3 regions of the Saccharopolyspora antiqui genome follow, and region 3 is predicted to be linked to each of the others. Evidence: riboswitches for the same ligand, from Rfam matches in the RefSeq annotation. Region 3 holds a riboswitch; each other region holds the start of a gene.
The links. Region 3 has a riboswitch for cobalamin ahead of ACTWQN_RS30520 (ABC transporter substrate-binding protein). Riboswitches for the same ligand answer to the same signal wherever they lie in the genome.
Positions count from the first base shown of each region.

Region 1 (6,028 bases), on a different contig from region 3:
GAGCTCCTGCAACCGCATCCGCTGGGGTTGGTGTGCTTCCGGCCGCTGTTCCCCGAACTGGCCACCGAGGACGCCAACGACCGGACGTATCGGCTGATGGAGGCCCTCAACGAGTCCGGTGAGCTGTATCTGACCCACACCAAGGTGGCCGGGAGGACGCTGCTGCGGCTCGCGGTCGGTTCGCCGCAGACCGAGCGCCGCCACGTGCTGGCGGCCTGGAAACAGATCCAGGAAGCGGTGGGCTGACCGCCCGGCAGGTCGTACCCGATCAGCACGAACACGTGCACCGGCACTGGCCAGCCGCCCGCGGCGGCGGCTCAGCGGATGGCGGGCCAACTTCAGCAGCTCCGCGCCGACTCGTTGCCCCCAGATTGTCCACAGTGGATATTTACTGGTGGCGATGACGCTAGGAACGCGCCGCAGCTACGGGAATGCGCTTGGTCGCAGCGGCTTACCGAGCAGGAGCACGACGTCCTGGCGCTGATGGCCGAAGGCCGTTCGAACGCCGCCATCGCGCAGCAGCGTCAGCGAAGGCGCGGTGAGCAAGCACATCGCGAGCATCTTCGGCAAGCTCGGCCTGGCGACCTCCGATGACACCAACCGGCGAGTGCTGGCCGTGCTGGCTTGCCTGGAGCAGTGAGCTTTGGGCGGCGGACGCCACCCACCGCAGTCCAGACCGCACCAAGGCAGGAACTCGGCCCCGGCCAGGTAGCTCGCACAGCTGTGGTTCAGCCGCCCGCGACTTGTTCGCGTTCGGCTTCGCGCACCGGTTCCCGCCGGGTGCCGAGCACGCACGCCACGGCGCCGAGCGCGATGCCGAGCACGGCGCCGATCGACGGGATCTCGCCGAGTAGGGGCCAGGCCAGCAGCGCGGAAACTGGCGGCACGGCGCTGAACAGCGCGCTCGCCCGGCTCGCGCCGCCGACGGCGACCGCCCGCAGGTAGCACGCGGTCCCGACCACCGATCCCGCCAGGACCAGCCACAACAGCACCGCCGTGGCCTGCGCCCAGTGCGTGACGTGCCCGTGTTCGAGCAGCGCCGCCACACCGACGGCCAGCGCCGCGGCCGCCGACTGCACCGCGCCACCGGTTCGGACATCGACCCCCGCGCAGCACCGCTGCTGGTAGAGCCCACCCGCGGAAAATCCCAGAAGTCCCAGCATGGTGAGGAAAATCCCCGGATTCAGAGTTCCCTCGGCGAGCACTTGGTCGCCCAGCGTGACGACCACGGCCAGCACGCCGAGGCCGAGTCCCACCAGGCGGATCCGGCTGAGCCGCTCCCGCAGCAGACAGGCGGCGAGTGCTGCGGTGAGCACCGGGTTCATCGCGATCACCAGCGCGGTCACCGACGCCGGTACTCCGGCGCTCAGCCCGCCGTAGCAGCCGCCGAACTGCATTCCGTAGGTGAGGATCCCGGCGATCGCGGTGTGGCCGAGCAGCTTGCCGTTCGGCCAGTTGGCGCGCGAGCACAGCGCGATCACCGCGAGCACCAGTGCCGCGAGCGTCAGTCGGACCGTGGTCAGCAGGAACGGCGGTGCGGCGGCGACACCCAGTGCCCCGGTGGGGAATCCGCTCGCCCAGATGAACACGATCGGCGCTGCCAGGGACAGCGGGATCGAACGCGCGCTTTTCATGCGCCCAGACTCGTCGCCCACCACCAGCTGCGTCCAACGACGATAAGTAATCGCGATCGATTTCGAATCCTGATCGGTCTATGCTGGCGGCATGAGCGCTGTGCTGGACGTCGTCGCGCTGCGGAGCCTGGTCGCGGTGGCCGACTGCGGTGGGTTCCACCGGGCCGCCGCGGCGCTGTGCCTGACCCAGTCCGCGGTCAGCCAGCACCTGCGCAAACTGGAGCGGATGCTCGACCGGAAGTTGGTCGTCCGCGACGGTCGGCAGGCCAGGTTCACCCCCGACGGAGAGCTCCTGCTGGCCGAGGCGCGGCGCGTTCTCGACGCGCACGACGAGGCGCTGCGCCGACTCGGCGCGGAGGAGCGGCGCACGCTCGTCTTCGGCTCGACCGAGCATGCCGCGGACCGGTTCCTGCCCGAACTCGTGACCCGGCTGCGAGCCGCCCTTCCCTCGCGCGAAGTGCGGTTTCGGCTGGACCGCACCGCCCGGCTGGCGGATGCGGTCGACCGGGCCAGCATCGACATCGCGCTGCTGATCGACCGGTCCACCGGTGGGCGCAACCGGGACGCCGGTCACCTCCGGCTGGACTGGTACGCCGCACCCGACTGGGTTCCGCCGGAACCCGACGAACCGCTGCCGATGGTCGTCTTCGACGAGCCCTGCATCATGCGGCGACTCGCGGTCGACGCGGTGACCGAGCTGGGACGGCAGCCCGACCTGGTGTGCGAGGCGGCGGACCTGGCCGGTGTGCTGGCGGCCGCGCGATCCGGGCTCGGGGTGACGCTGCTGCCGTCGGCGAAGCCGCGCCTGGAAGGTCTCGTGACCCGCGACGACCTGCCACAACTCGATCCCGCCCCGCTACGCGTCCGGATCCGCCCGGGATTGCCCGCCGATCTCGCCGACCTGGCCGCGAAAACGGTCCGCGAAGTGCTCGCCGCGCAGTCGTGAGCGCGCAACCTGGTCGGAGCCGAGCCGCGCGCTCACGAGGTTGTCAGGCGGGTAGGTGGACGCGGCGGTGCAGGCGTTCGCCGATGTCTTGCGCCGCGTTGTCGAGCAGCTTGTGCGCCAGTTCGAAGAGGGCGCGGGCGATCGCGATCTCGTCGCCGATCTGAGGTACCTCCGGGTCGTCCGGGTGGCGTCGCGCGGTGCCGTGGCCGTGCAGCGCCTGACCGCCCGGAGTGGTGAAGCCGACGTCGGCGGTGGTTTTCGCGCCAGCCTCCACGACCTGCAGGTTCAACGTGATCGTGTGGGTCTCGTTCATTGGTCGCCTCCTGTACCCGTCGGCCCGCATGCCTGCAGGCCCTTCAGGTCGCCGTAGCCCAAGCATGCGCTGGCGGACAGGGCCGACGAAAGAGCCCTATTCACCCATCCGAGCAACCACCGGCCTACCCATCCGACCAGCACGATCAACACAACCAGCGCCAATCGGGTGATGAGTGAAGGGCACCTTTGACCGGCATAGTCGGTCGAAGGTGCCCTTCACCTCGCCTGATTGTTGTTGCGCGGCGGTGGGAGTTGGTGATCGGGCTCACTGGGTTTGACCATTGGTTGTGGGGCAGGGAAGGATACGGCCGCCGACAGTGCAGGAACCCGGTGCGAATCCGGGACGGTCCCGCCACTGTGACCGGGGAGTGGACCCCACCCGTTGCCACGGCTGCCAGCAGCTGGAAGGCCGGGGACCCCACGTCGATCCGGGAGTCAGGACACTGCGCGTCGGCCCCGCGCCGCGCCGCGGCGTGCGGACACCGAGCCCCTCGGGCGGGAAACCCAGGAGGTCGGAGATCCCATGTCTTGGGATGCCGAAACGGACCGGCTGCGGGCCGGTTGGGGCGCTGCGGAGCGCCGGAAAGCAGCGGTCGTGCTGGCCGCGGTCGGATTGCTGCACCTGGCGGGTTGGAGCGCTTACCTGTTGCAGCAGCACGAGTTCAGCGCGGTCGGTGGGTTGGCCGCCGCGGGCACGACGGCGTACCTGCTCGGCCTGCGCCACGGATTCGACGCCGATCACGTCGCGGTGATCGACGATGCGACCCGGCTGCTGATGCAGCGCGGTCGACGCCCGGTGTCGACGGGCCTGTGGTTCGCGCTCGGTCACGCCAGCGTCGTGCTGTTCCTCGCGATCGCGGTGGCCTTCGTCGCCGGGCCCGCCGCGCAGCAATGGGCCGAGAGCGCCGGAGTGCGGGTGTCGACGGTCGTGGATCTGATCGTGATCGCCGTGCTCGGCACGCTGGCCATGCTCAACGCGTTGGTGCTGCGCGATGCCGTGCGGTTGCTGCGCCGTGCTCGTCGTGGCGCGGTAGCGGAAGCCGAGGTCGAACTCGTCCTCGGTCGACGCGGGCTGCTCGCCCGGCTGCTGCGCGGGCGGATGCGCAGCATCGGCCGCTCCTGGCACCTGTTCGGGATCGGGCTGCTGTTCGGGCTCGGCATGCAGACGGCCACCGAGATCACCGTGCTGGCCATGGTGTCGCCGACCGAGCAGCTCTCCGCGGTCGCGGTGTTGAGCCTGCCGCTGCTGTTCGCCGCCGGAATGTGCACAGTGGACAGTGTGGACGGCATGCTGATGTCCCGCGCCTACACCTGGTCGCTGGCGCAACCGCTGCGGCGGCTGTGGGTGAACGTGACGACCACCGCGCTGACCGTCGGCCTCGCCGTCGTGGTCGCCTTCATTGTCCTCTGTGGACTGCTGGCGGAGCGCGGAGTGTCGGTCCTGGACGGGATCGCGGTGTGGGGCGAGCAGTTCGAGTTGCTCGGATACCTGACCCTGGGGCTGTTCCTGGTGGTCTGGGGCGGCGCGGCGCTGTGGTGGAAGCTCACCGCTCGGAAGGACCCGGAAGTCAGATGAACGACGGTTTCGCAACACCGCGGGCTGCCGGGGGTTTTCGCGCCGAAGATGGTACCCGCATGAGCACCAGGCGCGAAGTGCACCCGATCGAGACCGAGTCCTACCGGATCATGCGGTCCAGGGCCGATTTCGCTCGCTTCCCGCCGCTGACCAGGGCGGTCGTCGAGCGCGTCGTGCACACCACCGCCGACCCGAGCTGGACGGGCGAGATAGTCGCCGACGAAACCGCGCTGCGGACCGGCCGCGCGGCCCTGCTCGACGAGGCGCCGCTGATCACCGATGTGCGCATGGTCGCGGCCGGTATCACCGCGCGGCCCGCGGAGATCGGCCTGGATCGCGGCGGCGTCGCCGAACTCGCCGCGAAAACCGGCCTGACCCGCTCGGCGGCGGGCATCCGGATGGCGGCCGAAGAACACCCCGACGGTGCGGTGTGGGCGATCGGCAACGCCCCGACCGCGCTGGTCGAGCTGATCCGCCTCGCCGAGGCCGGTCGGCTGAACCCGGCGCTGGTCGTCGGCGTCCCGGTCGGCTTCGTCGGCGCCGTCGACGCCAAGGCCGTGCTGCGCCGCAGCGGCCTACCGGCGGTGAGCACCCTGACCGAACGTGGCGGCGCCGCCATCGCCGCCGCCGCGATCAACGCCCTGCTCTACTGGGCAGAAGCTGGAGGAAACCGGTGACCGAACCGCTGCTGGTCGTGGGCCACGGCACGGTGGACGAGAACGGGGTGGCGGAATTCCACGCGTTCCTCGACCGCCTGCGCACCCGGATGGCGGCCGCCGATGTCCACACAGCCGGTGGGTTCATCGAACTGTCCGCGCCCGCGGTCACCGAAGCGTGGGGCGAACTCGCCGCGCACGGGCACCGCCGGATGGCCGCCGTGCCGCTGGTGCTGGTCGCCGCCGGGCACGGCAAGGGCGACATCCCGGCGGCGCTGGAACGGGAAGTGCGCCGCCACCCCGGCACGTCGTTCGTGTTCGGCCGACCGCTGGGGCCGCACCCGATCCTGCTGGACCTGTTGGCCGAGCGGATCGAGGCCGTGGTGCCGCGCGCCGACTGGGCCGACACCGCGGTGGTGCTCGTCGGCCGCGGCTCCACCGACCCGGACGCCAACGCCGAAGTGTGCAAGGTCTCACGGCTCTTGCAGGAGACCTGCGGTTTCGACACGGTGGAGACCGCATTCATCTCCCTGGCACCGCCGGAGGTTTCCGGCGGGCTGGAACGTGCTCGCAAACTCGGGGCGAAGCGGATCGTGGTCGCCCCGTACTTCCTGTTCGACGGCGTGCTGCCGCAGCGCGTGGTCGCCCAGGCCCGCGAGTACGCGAGCTCCGCACCGGACATCGACGTCCGCGTCGCCGGATACTTGGGAGACTGCGATGCCCTGGTCGACCTCGTCGTGGAGCGCTACCACGAGGCCCTGCACGGCGACATCCGGATGAACTGCGACACCTGCGCGTACCGGGTGCTGCTGCCGGGTTTCGAGGACAAACTGGGCGCACCGCAGACACCGCACCACCACCCCGACGATCCGACCGGACACGGACACGGACACGCACATGG
Region 1 is NZ_JBQQBO010000012.1:141,836-147,863, reverse strand. It holds gene ACTWQN_RS20225 (pyridoxal-dependent decarboxylase) at 1-246, shown strand, start outside; partial or broken gene ACTWQN_RS20220 (response regulator transcription factor) at 451-640, shown strand; gene ACTWQN_RS20215 (DMT family transporter) at 729-1,634, opposite strand; gene ACTWQN_RS20210 (LysR family transcriptional regulator) at 1,726-2,580, shown strand; gene ACTWQN_RS20205 (DUF1876 domain-containing protein) at 2,624-2,893, opposite strand; cobalamin riboswitch at 3,216-3,341, shown strand; gene ACTWQN_RS20200 (HoxN/HupN/NixA family nickel/cobalt transporter) at 3,419-4,471, shown strand; gene ACTWQN_RS20195 (precorrin-8X methylmutase) at 4,531-5,148, shown strand; gene ACTWQN_RS20190 (sirohydrochlorin chelatase) at 5,145-6,028, shown strand, end outside; gene cobA (uroporphyrinogen-III C-methyltransferase) at 6,025-6,028, shown strand, end outside.
Region 1: it holds a riboswitch for cobalamin, as region 3 does, so the genes downstream of both, ACTWQN_RS20200 (HoxN/HupN/NixA family nickel/cobalt transporter) here and ACTWQN_RS30520 (ABC transporter substrate-binding protein) in region 3, are expected to answer to the same signal.

Region 2 (6,028 bases), on a different contig from region 3:
CGTGGCCGAAGGTGGCCTGGCCGAGGACGGGGTAGGTGTCCGCGATCGTGGCGAAGCCGAGTCCGTACGTCTTGTGCTGGCGGATCACGAGGTCGTAGCCGACCGAGTGGATCTGCGCGAACGCGGCAACCGTGTCCGGCTTGAGCAGCGGCGGCCTGCCGTCGACCTCGCTGATCGCGGCCGCGTACATCCCGGCGAGGCCGCGAGCGGAGGCCACGCCGCCGACCGAAGCGTTCCCCTTCTCCCGCACGACGCGGAAGTTCGGCAGTTCTTCCAACGGGGGCGCGTCCGAGTTGCGGTTCGAAGCGATGCCGCTGAGGCTTTCCGGTCCGACCGCGGCCGCGGCCAACTCGGCTTGCTGTTCGGGGGTGGGCCGCATGGGCAGGGTCGTCAGGAAGCGCGACTCCCGGTCTTCGGGCAGGCCCAGGTAGAAGTCGAGGTCATATGGTGCGCGGACGCGTTCCTCGAAGTGCTCCTGCAACGTCTTGCCGGTCGTGCGCCAGACCACCTCGCCGACGAGCGCTCCGATGACCAGCGCGTGGTACCCGAACGCGGTGCCCGGCCGCCAGTACGGGCGCTGCGCGGCCAGCCGCGCGGCGATGACGCGGTCGTCGGCGATTTCCTCCAGCGAGAACCCGCTGTCGGCGCCGACCAATCCGGCGCGGTGGGACAGCAGCTCGCGCAGCAGGATGTCCTGCTTGCCCTCGGCGGCGAACTCCGGCCAGTAGTGGCTCACCTGCCGGTCCAGGTCGAGCACCCCGTCCTGCACCAACAGCGCCGCCACCAGGTAGGCCGCGCCCTTGCTGGACGAGAACACGCCGGTCAGCGAGTCCCCGCCGATCTCCGGGCCGACCCAGAGGTCGACGACGCGCTGGCCCGCGACGTAGGCGACCAGTTGGGCGGCGTAGTCGCCGCCTTCGTCCGCTGCCACGGCAGCGAATTCCTCCCGTACGGATTCGAATCCTGCGGCCACCGTGCCCTGCGGGCTGGTCTCGGTCGACATCGGAGCTCCTCGTCGCTCGTCCCGGTTCACGTTTGAACAAACCAGGAGCAACCCGGGATATTCCCTCCACCACAACAAGAACCGCCGTCCAAAACGTCCATTTGGCGTCGCTCGCCGGGAAGCTCCGAAAGGAGTCCGCCCAGGCGCTGGGCGTCGGTGGACCGGCCAGCCAAGCCCGCGCGCTGGCCGAAACCGTCCTCGACGCCGCGATGCGCCCGTCGTGAGCGGCGGCGGTCGCCGCAACGACCGCCGCCGCTCAGGCGACCGGAGATCAGCGCAGCGAGCGGCGCACTTCGGCGGTTGCCGCGACCATGTTCGCCAAGGCCCTCTCGACTTCGGCGTAGCCGCGGGTCTTCAGCCCGCAGTCCGGATTGACCCACAACCGCTGCGCCGGAACGGCTTCCAGCGCGGCGCGCAGCAGGTTGGCGACCTCGGCGGGCTCCGGTACGCGCGGTGAATGGATGTCGTAGACACCGGGGCCGACATCGCGTCCGAAGCCGACCGCGTTGAGGTCGTCGAGCACCTCCATGCGCGAGCGGGCGGCCTCGATGCTGGTCACATCCGCGTCCAGCGCCACGATCGCGTTGATCACCTCGCCGAACTCCGAATAGCACAGGTGGGTGTGGATCTGGGTGGACTCGGCGACACCGCAGGTGGCCAGCCGGAAGGCGGCCACCGCCCACGCCAAGTACTGCTCGTGCCGCACCGCGCGCAACGGCAGCAACTCCCGCAGGGCCGGTTCATCGACCTGGATGACCCGGATACCAGCGGTCTCCAGATCGCTCACCTCGTCCCGGATGGCCAGCGCCACCTGCTTGGCGGTTTCGGCGAGGGCCTGGTCGTCGCGGACGAACGACCACGCCAGGATCGTGACCGGTCCGGTGAGCATGCCCTTGACCGGCTTCTCGGTCAGCCGCTGGGCGAAGGTCGCCCACTCGACCGTGATCGCCTTCGGCCGGGAGACATCGCCGAACAGGATCGGTGGGCGCACGCACCGCGACCCGTAGGACTGCACCCAACCGTTGTCGGTGCTGGCGAAACCGTCCAGGTTTTCGGCGAAGTACTGCACCATGTCGTTGCGTTCGGGCTCGCCGTGCACCAGCAGGTCGAGTCCGAGTTCTTCCTGCAGGCGGATGACCCGCTCGATCTCGTCCCGCATCCGCTGCTGGTAGGTGGCCCGGTCGAGGCGGCCGGAGCGCAGCGCGGCACGCGCCTTGCGAACGTCCGCGGTCTGCGGGAAGGATCCGATCGTCGTGGTCGGCAGCGGCGGCAGGCGCAGGGATTTCCGCTGGGCTGCGCGCCTTTCGGCGTACGGCTCGCGCTGCGTGGCCGTCGGCCGCAACGCCTGCAGCCGGGCCCGGACGCGATGGTTGTGCACCCGATCGGCAGTCGCCCGGTCGGCAACCGCGGCGCGCGCCGCGGCCAGCTCCTCGGCCACCGCGTCGCGGCCCTCGCGCAACGCGCGGCCGAGCACGACGACTTCGCGGACCTTCTGCTCGGCGAACGCCAGCCACGACTTGACCTGCGGGTCGATGTTCGCCTCCGCCGCCACGTCGTGGGGCACGTGCAGCAGCGAGCAGGAGGTGCTCACGGCCAGCTCACCGGCCGCCCCCAGCAGCGTGGCGGCCGTCGCGAGTGCCTTGTCCAGATCGGTGCGCCAGATGTTGCGCCCATCGACCAGCCCGGCCACCAGCGTCTTGTCCCGCAGCCCGCGAACCGGTGACAGCGCGTCCGCCGTGGAGCTCCCGGCCACCAGGTCGACACCGAGCGCCTCGACCGGGCAGGACGCCAGCACTTCCAGCGCCTCGCCGAGATCACCGAAATAACCGGCGACCAGCAGGTTCGGGCGCTCGGGCAGGTCACCGAGGCGACGGTAGGCGGCGCGCAGCGCGGCCAGCTCGGCAGGCGAGCGGTCGGCGGCGAACGCGGGTTCGTCGAGCTGCACCCAGGCCACGCCTTCGCGGCGCAGCTCGCCCAGCAGCTCCGCGTAGACGTCGAGGAGCTCGGTGAGCTTGTCCAGCGGCCGGAACGACTCGGCGGCCCCGGCCGCCGACTTGGACAGCAGCAGCAACGTAAGCGGACCCACCAGCACCGGCCGGGTGGTCACGCCGTGCTCGGCCGCCTCCCGGTACTGCTCCAGCGCAGTCCGGTCGGCCAGCGAGAACCGCGTGTCCGGACCGATCTCGGGCACCAGGTAGTGGTAGTTGGTGTCGAACCACTTCGTCATCTCCAGCGGCGGCGTGGACTCCACCCCGCGCGCCATGGCGAAGTAGGTGTCCAGCGAGCTGAGTCCCAGGTCGGTGTAGCGCGCCGGGATCGCGCCGAAGGTGACCGCCGCGTCCAGCACGTGGTCGTAGAACGAGAACGTGTTGCCGGGCACCGAATCCAGCCCCGCGTCCCGCAGCGACCGCCACGTGTCGACGCGCAGTCGACGGGCGACCTCGCGCAGTTCCGCCGCGCTGCTGCGCGACGACCAGTAGCTCTCCAACGCGCGCTTGAGTTCCCGGTTGGGGCCGATCCGGGGGTAGCCGAGTACGGTAGATCCGATCTTGCTGGTCAACGCCCTCTCCTCGCGAGCTCGACGACAGATGCGCCGAGGTCCGACGGGAGACAGGCGAAACCAGCCAGCGCGGCGACCACGAGCTGACCATCCGCCAGGTCTTCCCGCGAGACCTCGGATCAGCGCGCACCACCGGGTGCGCGCACCGGCGGCAGGTCTTCGGACTCGCGGGCTCCTCCCGGTCCGTGCCGGGCGTTCCTACTGGCCGTCGCTTCCCAGGCACACGTGCCCAGTGCTAATCCCGGTCTGCTGCGACCGGGGACGGCGGTCGTTCCCACTCACCGCTGCGGGGCAGTCCCGGATTCGCACCGGGTTCCCTCTTGCCTCGGCCACCCGCGGTCACATCCCGTGGATAGCCGAACCACCAGCACCTCGGAGACTACCGGCTGGCAAGCCGTTGGCAAGGGCCCGCAGCACGCGCCCTGCGAGCCGGGTGGGTGCGGTGCTCGCGGCAGTGGTTCGACCGGCGATCAGTCGGTGGTCGGTTCGAGGACGAAGTCGTAGGTGGCGTGCAGGTAGGGCTGGTCGAGCTGGCCCCCGTCGGGTGTCGGGCCCGCTGGCCGCTCGACGAACTCGACCACGAGCGCGTCCTTGGTGCCGAAGACCACGTCGGTGTCGAGGTATTCGACGCCGTCCTGGAACAGGTGGGTGATCAGCTTGTGGTGGCCGGGCTCGTCGATGAGGAAGTGGACGTGTGCCGGGCGGAAGTGGCTGATGTCGGTCTTCTTGATCAGATCGCCGACCGGGCCGTCCATCGGAATCGAGTACCCCAGCGGCGCCACGGTGCGGATGCAGTACGTGCCGTCCTCGCGCGTCTGGTACTTGGCGCGCAGCCGGGCTTCGTCGATCTCGGCGATCTGGGACTCGTAGTAGCCATCGGAATCGGCCTGCCAGACGTCCAGAACCGCGGACGGCATGGGTTTTCCGCCGGTGTCGGTGACCTTGCCGGTGATGAACAGCGGTTTGCCCGGCAGGCCATCGGACATGTCGTGGCCGAAGGGCACCGGCGGCGAGCCGTCGATGTGGAACGGGCCGAGCACGGTGGCCGGGGTCGCCGTCGGCGAGAAGCGGTTGTTCAGCTGGACGACGAGCATGCTGAGCCCGATGACATCGGAGGCGAGGATGAATTCCTGCCGCTTTTCGTCGCTGAGCTGCCCGGTGGCGGTGAGCCATTCGATGGCGGCCAGCCACTCGTCGTCGGTGAGCTCGACCTCGCGGGCGAATTCGTGGATGTGCCGCACCAGCGCGGTCATCAACTGCGCCAGCCGCGGTGAGTGCGCGGTGCCCCATCGCCGGAGGGCCAACTCCGTGATGTTGTCCTCGTTGACGAACGCCATGGCAGACCTTCCTCCTTGCGGACATCCGTCCGTGGTACGGCCATCCTGGCCGAACGGATCCGTTCGTGGCAAGGCCGTCGCTGCCGCGGCGAGATCGGGAGGCGATAACCTGCGGTCATGCGTCGTGACGGCAACCCCGAGTTCATCGAGGCCCTGGCCAGGGGACTCGACGTCCTCCGCTGCTTCCGGCCAGGACAACCGACGATGTCGTTGTCCGAAGTCGCCGCGGCCGCGGACCTGGCCCGGCCCACGGCGCGCCGGATCCTCATCACCCTCGAACAGCTGGGGTACGTGCGCATCACCGACGCGGGCTTCACCCTCACGCCCCGGGTGCTGGAACTCGGCATGGCCTACATCGGCACCAGCAACCTGTGGGAATTGGGCAGGCCGCATCTCAGGCAACTCGTGGAACGCACGCACGAGTCGTGTTCGATCGCCCAGCTCGACGGGTCCGACATCGTGTACGTGGCGCGGGTGGCCGTGCCGAAGCTGGTGACCCTGGCGGTGACGATCGGCACCCGCTTCCCCGCGCCGCCGACCTCGCTCGGCAAGGTCCTGCTCGCCGATCTGTCGAGCACCGAACTGGACGGCGTGCTCGGCGTTCCCAGCCGGTCCGGGATCACCCCGAGGTGGCAGCCCGAGCGCGCCGAGTTCGCGGCGGCGCTGCGCGACGTGCGCGCCAAGGGCTGGGCCGCCACCGATGAGCAGCTGGCGCCCGGAATCCGCTCGATCGCCGCCCCGATCCGCGACGGCGGCGGTCGGGTCGTCGCGGCGGTGAACGTCAACGCGCACGCCGCGGAGACCACAATGGACACCCTGGTCGACCACCACCTGCCGCTGCTGCTGCAGGCCGCCAGCGCCATCGCCGCCGACTGGGACGTCTGGCGCGCCCGCCCGATCGAGGTCATCACCAGCGCGCGTTGAGCAGCTGTCTTTGTTCTTGTTTTTGAAGTGGTCGTGTCGGGCCGTCCACCTCGGGTGAGGTGGACGATTTCGCGCGAAATCGCCGTCTCCCACGCGGGGCGGGTGGCGATTTCGCGCGAAATCGCCAGGTCTGCCACCCGCACCACGAAGCAAAACGAGTCCGAAGACAGGCCCTCAGACGCCTTCTCGACTGCGGGATCCCCG
Region 2 is NZ_JBQQBO010000004.1:294,827-300,854, forward strand. It holds gene ACTWQN_RS10235 (serine hydrolase domain-containing protein) at 1-1,003, opposite strand, end outside; gene ACTWQN_RS10240 (hypothetical protein) at 1,105-1,227, shown strand; gene metE (5-methyltetrahydropteroyltriglutamate--homocysteine S-methyltransferase) at 1,275-3,563, opposite strand; cobalamin riboswitch at 3,697-3,944, opposite strand; gene ACTWQN_RS10250 (dioxygenase family protein) at 4,034-4,900, opposite strand; gene ACTWQN_RS10255 (IclR family transcriptional regulator domain-containing protein) at 5,018-5,824, shown strand.
Region 2: it holds a riboswitch for cobalamin, as region 3 does, so the genes downstream of both, metE (5-methyltetrahydropteroyltriglutamate--homocysteine S-methyltransferase) here and ACTWQN_RS30520 (ABC transporter substrate-binding protein) in region 3, are expected to answer to the same signal.

Region 3 (6,028 bases):
CGTCGGGGGTGTGCAGGACCGCCACCCGAGCCGTGTAGCGCTCGGCGAGGACCGCCGGGGTCAGGACTTCGACCGGGGTGCCCTCGGCGGCGACGCTGCCCGCGTCGAGCAGGAGCAGGCGTTCGGCGTACTGGGCGGCGAGCGTGAGGTCGTGCAACGTCATGACCACCGTGGTGCCCAGCTCCCGGCGCAGTTCGTCGATCAGGTCGAGCAGGGCTTGGGCGTGCCCGACGTCCAGGCCGGTGGTGGGTTCGTCGAGCAGCAGCACCCCGGTTCGTTGGGCCAGCGCGCGGGCCAGCACGGTGCGCTGGCGTTCGCCGCCGGACAGCGTCGCCAACGCGCGGTCCGCGAGTCGCGTGAGGTCCAGGCGCTCCAGCAACGAGCGCACCACGTCCAGGTCGGCCGGGCCCTCCCGGCCCAGCACACCGAGGTGCGGGGTCCGGCCCAGCAGCACGTAGTCGGTGACGGTCAGGCCGATCGGCAGCTGCGGGATCTGCGGTGCGTAGCCGACCGCGCGGGCGCGTTCGCGGTGCCGCAGCGCGGCCAGCGGGCGGCCGTCCACCAAGACCCGGCCCTGGTGGCGCACCAAGCCAGCGACGGCCTTCAACAACGTCGACTTGCCCGACCCGTTCGGCCCGATGATGCCCAACCAACCACCGGTGTCCACTGTGGTCGAAACGTCGAAAATCACGTTGCTGCGCCGATATCCGGCGGACAGCTCATGCACCTCCAACACGCTCACGCCAGTTCCGCCGCTCCGCGATTCACAGTGGTGGTCGCGTCCGGCTCAATCTCGCGTTTCGCGGTTTCTTGTGGCTGGCTTGCGTCACGGTCCCCTGAGGTGCGGTTGAGGAGAGCTGGGGTTGACACAGGGCTACTCATGCGCGCCTCCGGTGCAGCAGGATCGCGAAGAACGGGGCGCCGGTGAACGCCGTGATGACGCCGATCGGGATTTCGGCCGGGGCCAGCAGGGTCCGGGCCAGCATGTCCGCGATGACCAGGAACGCGCCGCCGAACAGCAGCGACAGCGGCACGATGATCCGGAAGCTGCCGCCGACCGCCAGCCGCACCAGGTGCGGCACCACCAGGCCGACGAACCCGATCAGCCCGGCGACCGACACCGCCGCCGCGGTGGCCAGCGATGCGGCGATCAGCACCAGTGCCCGCACCCGCCCCGGGTGCACGCCGAGCGCGGCGGCTTCCTCGTCGCCGGTGCCCAGCAGGTCCAGCAGCCGCGCGCAGGTCCACAGCACGGCCGCCGAGATCGCCAGGTACGGCAGCAGGACCAGCACTTCGCGCCAGCCGGTGGTGGTCAGCCGCCCCAAGATCCACATGTAGACCTGCTCCAGCGTCTCCACCCGCAGTTGCTGGACGAACGTCTGCCCGGCGGTGAGGAACGCGCCGACCGCCACCCCGGCCAGCACCAGCGTCGCGGTGTCCCGGCCCGCGGAGCGGCCGACCAGCCAGGTCAGTCCCACCCCGCCGAGCGCCCCGGCGAACGCCGCGAGCTGCACCGGCACGGGCGCCCCGGTCTGCGTCGAGCCGCTGATCACCAGGGTTGCGGCCAGTCCGGCGCCAGCGGCCGACCCCAGCAGGTAGGGATCGGCCAGCGGGTTGCGGAACACCCCCTGGAACGCCGCGCCGGAGACGGCCAGCGCGGCGCCGACGAGCACACCGAGCACCACCCTCGGCATCCGCAACTGCCACAGGATCGCCGCCTCCCGCTCGGAAAGCGGCGAGACACCGCCGGTGAGCTGCGCGACGATCTCCCCGAGTACCCGCTGCCAACCGAGCTCGGCAGCCCCGAGCAGCACCGACACCAGGACGCTCACCAGCAGCACGGCCACCCCGATCAGCAGGTGGCGGGGGCGCAGCTTGGTCTGCTTCAACGCCGCACGGGCCGGGCGGAGCTCGGCGGTCACCCCTGCTGCGCCTTGGCGACCCCGGCACCGATGGCCCGCACCAGGTCGACCACCCGCGGTCCCCAGCGGCCGGCGACGTCGTCGTCGAGTTCGATGATGTGGCCGCGACGCACCGCGTCGAGGGTGTCCCAGCCCGGTCGGGCCGCCACCGCCGCCGCGTTGACCTGGCAGCACTTCGCGTCCGCCACGAAGATCAGGTTCGGGTTGGCCTGCACGATGTGCTCGCCGGAGAGCTGCGGGAACTTCCCGCCGGCCGGATCGGCGATGTTGGCCAGCCCGAACAGCCCGTAGACGTTGCCGACGAAGCTCTGCGAGGTCGCGCTGTAGTAGTCGGGGCTGACCTCGTGGTAGTAGCTCAGCGGCTGCGGCGGTTTGGGCGTGCTGCGGACGATCTCGTCGACGTCCGACCGCATCCGGTCCACCAGTTGCGCGGCCTGCTTGGTGTGCCCGGTGGCTTGGCCGAGCACCTCGATCTGCCGGTACGCGTCGTCCAGCGTCGCCGCCGACGGGGTGAGCAGCGTCGGCACGTTGACCGTCTTCAGCCCATCGGCCAGCTGTGCGGCGTTGTCCGGTGCGATGACCAGGTCAGGAGTGCGCGCCCCGACGGTGGCGGCGTCCGCGGTGAGGCCGGAGAGGTCGGTGCGCGGCGCCTGCGGCGGGAAGTTGGAGAACTCGTCCACCGCGACGACCTGGTCCCCGGCGCCGATCGCGTACAGCGTCTCGGTGGCGGTTGGGGACAGCGAGACGATTCGCTTCGGTTGTTGCGCCAGTGTCACGGGAGGTTGACCGGGCAGTTCGACCTTGACCGGGAACGCCGAGGCCGGGTCCTCGGCCGGTGCTGTTGATTCGGAACGGGGGCGGGTGGCGCACGCGGTCACCCCGGCGAGCAGGGCCAGCGTGGCGAGCAGCAGCGCGGCGAGTCGGCGGAACCCGGTCATGTCTTCCCTACGTTCGGCCGGTGCGGTGGGCGCGGCCGAGCGGCCGACGCCGCACCCCTGCACCGGGAGTGGCGGACATCGACGCCACGCGCGAAGGCGACCTGGCTCGTGCCCGGCGGACCGGGCCATCGCAGTTGCGGCACAGCACCGGATTCGCACCGGTTTCGCTTGGCGCTGGCGTCCCGCGAGCACCCTGTCGCGGGTACTCTGAGCTGGAAAGATATCAGGAGAAGATCTCCCGCCCACGCCGCCGCGGGGTGTCTTGCGGCACGAGGGCTATACCGACCGCGACCCAGCGGTTAAATTTGACAGCGGACCGTGTCCAGCGGCGTGCGGTCGTCGGCGTGAAGAGTGCGCGTGAACAGGGAAGTGCGTTGTGCTCAACCGCGCTTCGGCGGCAGGCAGGCGGTGCTGACCGCATTCCGCCACGCACGCGGCACGACCACCCGAGGAGAACCGACCCACCACCGTCTCTAACCCATGCGAGTGCGTTACAACAAGATGGTCAGCATCACTCCCAGGGTGCTGCTTCTGGGTATCGCGGCTGTTAAAGTTCCCTGAACAACTCCGGTCGCAGCGAGCGGGCAGTCGCGCCCGAAAACTTCTGTCGAGTAACCGGAAGTCACCTGCGGGCCAGCGTCGTCCCGTGCCCAGAAGTCGTGAAGTCAGGTCGCCGAAATCGACCGACGGCTTCCAGCACGAGAAATGACGAGGGAGGTCTGCGCAGTGGTCTTCTCTGCTGTCCCGGCGGCCCAGGGGTTGTACGACCCGGCCGCGGAGCAGGATTCCTGCGGTGTCGCGATGGTCGCCGACATCCGCGGACGTCGTTCCCACGGCATCGTCGCCGACGCCCTGACGGCGTTGGCGAACCTGGAGCACCGGGGTGCGGCCGGTGCCGAGCCGACCAGCGGTGACGGTGCGGGCATCCTGATCCAGTTGCCCGACGAGCTGCTGCGTGCCGAAGCGGGCATCGGGTTGCCGACGCCGGATGCGGCCGGACGCAGCCGCTACGCGGCCGGGATGGCGTTCCTGCCCGCCGACGCCGAGCAGCGGCGCCGGGCGGTGGAGCTGGTGGAGCGGGTCGCCGCCGAGGAGAACCTGCGCGTGCTGGGCTGGCGCGATGTGCCGATCGCGCCGGAGAAGGCGGGCGTGGGCACCACCGCGTTGAAGTGCATGCCGCACTTCGCGATCCTGCTGGTCGCCGGGCACGGCGGCGAGGCCGGTATCGAGCTGGACCGGTTGGCGTTCTGCCTCCGCAAGCGCGCCGAGAAGGTGGCCGCGCAGCAGGGCATTGAGCTGTACTTCGCATCGCTTTCCAGCCGAACCCTGGTCTACAAGGGCATGTTGACCACCCAGCAGCTGCCCGCGTTCTTCCCCGACCTCGGCGATCAGCGGCTGGTCAGCGCGATCGCGTTGGTGCACAGCCGGTTCTCCACCAACACGTTCCCGTCGTGGCCGCTGGCGCACCCGTTCCGCTTCGTGGCGCACAACGGTGAGATCAACACGATTCGCGGCAACCGCAACCGGATGCGGGCCCGCGAGGCGCTGCTGACATCCGACCTGATCTCCGGCGATCTCGCCCGGCTGTACCCGATCTGCACCGACGGCGGCTCGGACTCCGCTTCCTTCGACGAGGTGCTGGAGCTGCTGCACCTGGGCGGCCGGAGCCTGCCGCACGCGGTGCTGATGATGGTCCCGGAGGCGTGGGAGAACCACGCCGAGATGGACCCCAAGCGCAAGGCGTTCTACCAGTTCCACGCCAGCCTGATGGAGCCGTGGGACGGCCCGGCCTGCGTCACCTTCACCGACGGCACGCTGGTCGGCGCGGTGCTGGATCGCAACGGGCTGCGCCCGGCCCGCTGGTGGCAGACCGCCGACGACCGGGTGGTGCTGGCCAGCGAGACCGGCGTGCTCAACCTCAAACCGGAAGAGGTGGTGGCCAAGGGCCGCCTGCAGCCGGGCCGGATGTTCCTGATCGACACGGCGCAGGGCCGCATCGTCGACGACGAGGAGATCAAGTCCGACCTCGCCGAGGGCAACGCCTACGACGAGTGGCTGCACGCCGGGCTGCTCAACATCGACGAAATGCCGGACCGCGAGCACGTGGTGCAGAGCCACGAGTCGGTGGTGCGCCGCCAGTTGACGTTCGGCTACACCGAGGAGGAGCTCAGCCTGCTGCTGGCGCCGATGGCCACCGGTGGCGGCGAGCCGCTGGGGTCGATGGGCTCGGACACCCCGCCGGCGCCGCTGTCGCAGCGCTCCCGGATGCTCTACGACTACTTCGTGCAGCAGTTCGCGCAGGTCACCAACCCGCCGCTGGATGCGATCCGGGAAGAGATCGTCACCTCGGTGGCGCGCATCATGGGCCCGGAGCAGAACCTGCTGGAGCCCTCGGCGGTGTCCTGTCGGCACATCGTGCTGCCCAACCCCGTGATCGACAACGACGAGCTGGCCAAGCTCATCCACGTCAACGACGACGGCGACCTGCCGGGGTTCGCCTCCGCGGTGCTGTCCGGTCTGTACGAAGTGGACGGTGGCGGCGAGGCGCTGGCGGCGGCCATCGAGCGGGTCCGCCAGGAGGCTTCCGAGGCGATCGACGCCGGGGCGCGCGTGCTGGTGCTCTCCGATCGCGACTCGGACCACCAGCTGGCACCGATCCCGTCGCTGCTGCTGGTCTCGGCGGTCCACCAGCACCTGGTGCGGACCAAGGAGCGGTTGCGCGTCGCGCTGGTGGTGGAAAGCGGCGATGCCCGCGAGGTGCACCACGTGGCCGCGCTGCTCGGCTACGGCGCCGCGGCGGTCAACCCGTACCTGGCGTTCGAGACCATCGAGGACATGATCACCACCGGGCAGATCACCGGTACCCGGACGAAGGTGGCGATCCGCAGCTACGTGCAGGCGCTGGTCAAGGGCGTGCTGAAGGTGATGTCCAAGATGGGCATCTCCACCGTCGGCGCCTACACCGCCGCGCAGGTCTTCGAGGCCGTCGGGCTCTCCGAGCAGCTCGTCGACGAGTACTTCGAAGGCACCACCTCGAAGCTCGGCGGTGTCGGGCTGGACGTGCTGGCCGAGGAGGTCGCGCAGCGGCACCGCCGCGCCTACCCGGACAACCCGACCGACCGGGTGCACCGCAAGCTGGAGATCGGCGGCGACTACGTCTACCGGCGC
Region 3 is NZ_JBQQBO010000025.1:71,402-77,429, reverse strand. It holds gene ACTWQN_RS30530 (ABC transporter ATP-binding protein) at 1-742, opposite strand, end outside; gene ACTWQN_RS30525 (FecCD family ABC transporter permease) at 879-1,922, opposite strand; gene ACTWQN_RS30520 (ABC transporter substrate-binding protein) at 1,919-2,860, opposite strand; cobalamin riboswitch at 2,939-3,071, opposite strand; gene gltB (glutamate synthase large subunit) at 3,587-6,028, shown strand, end outside.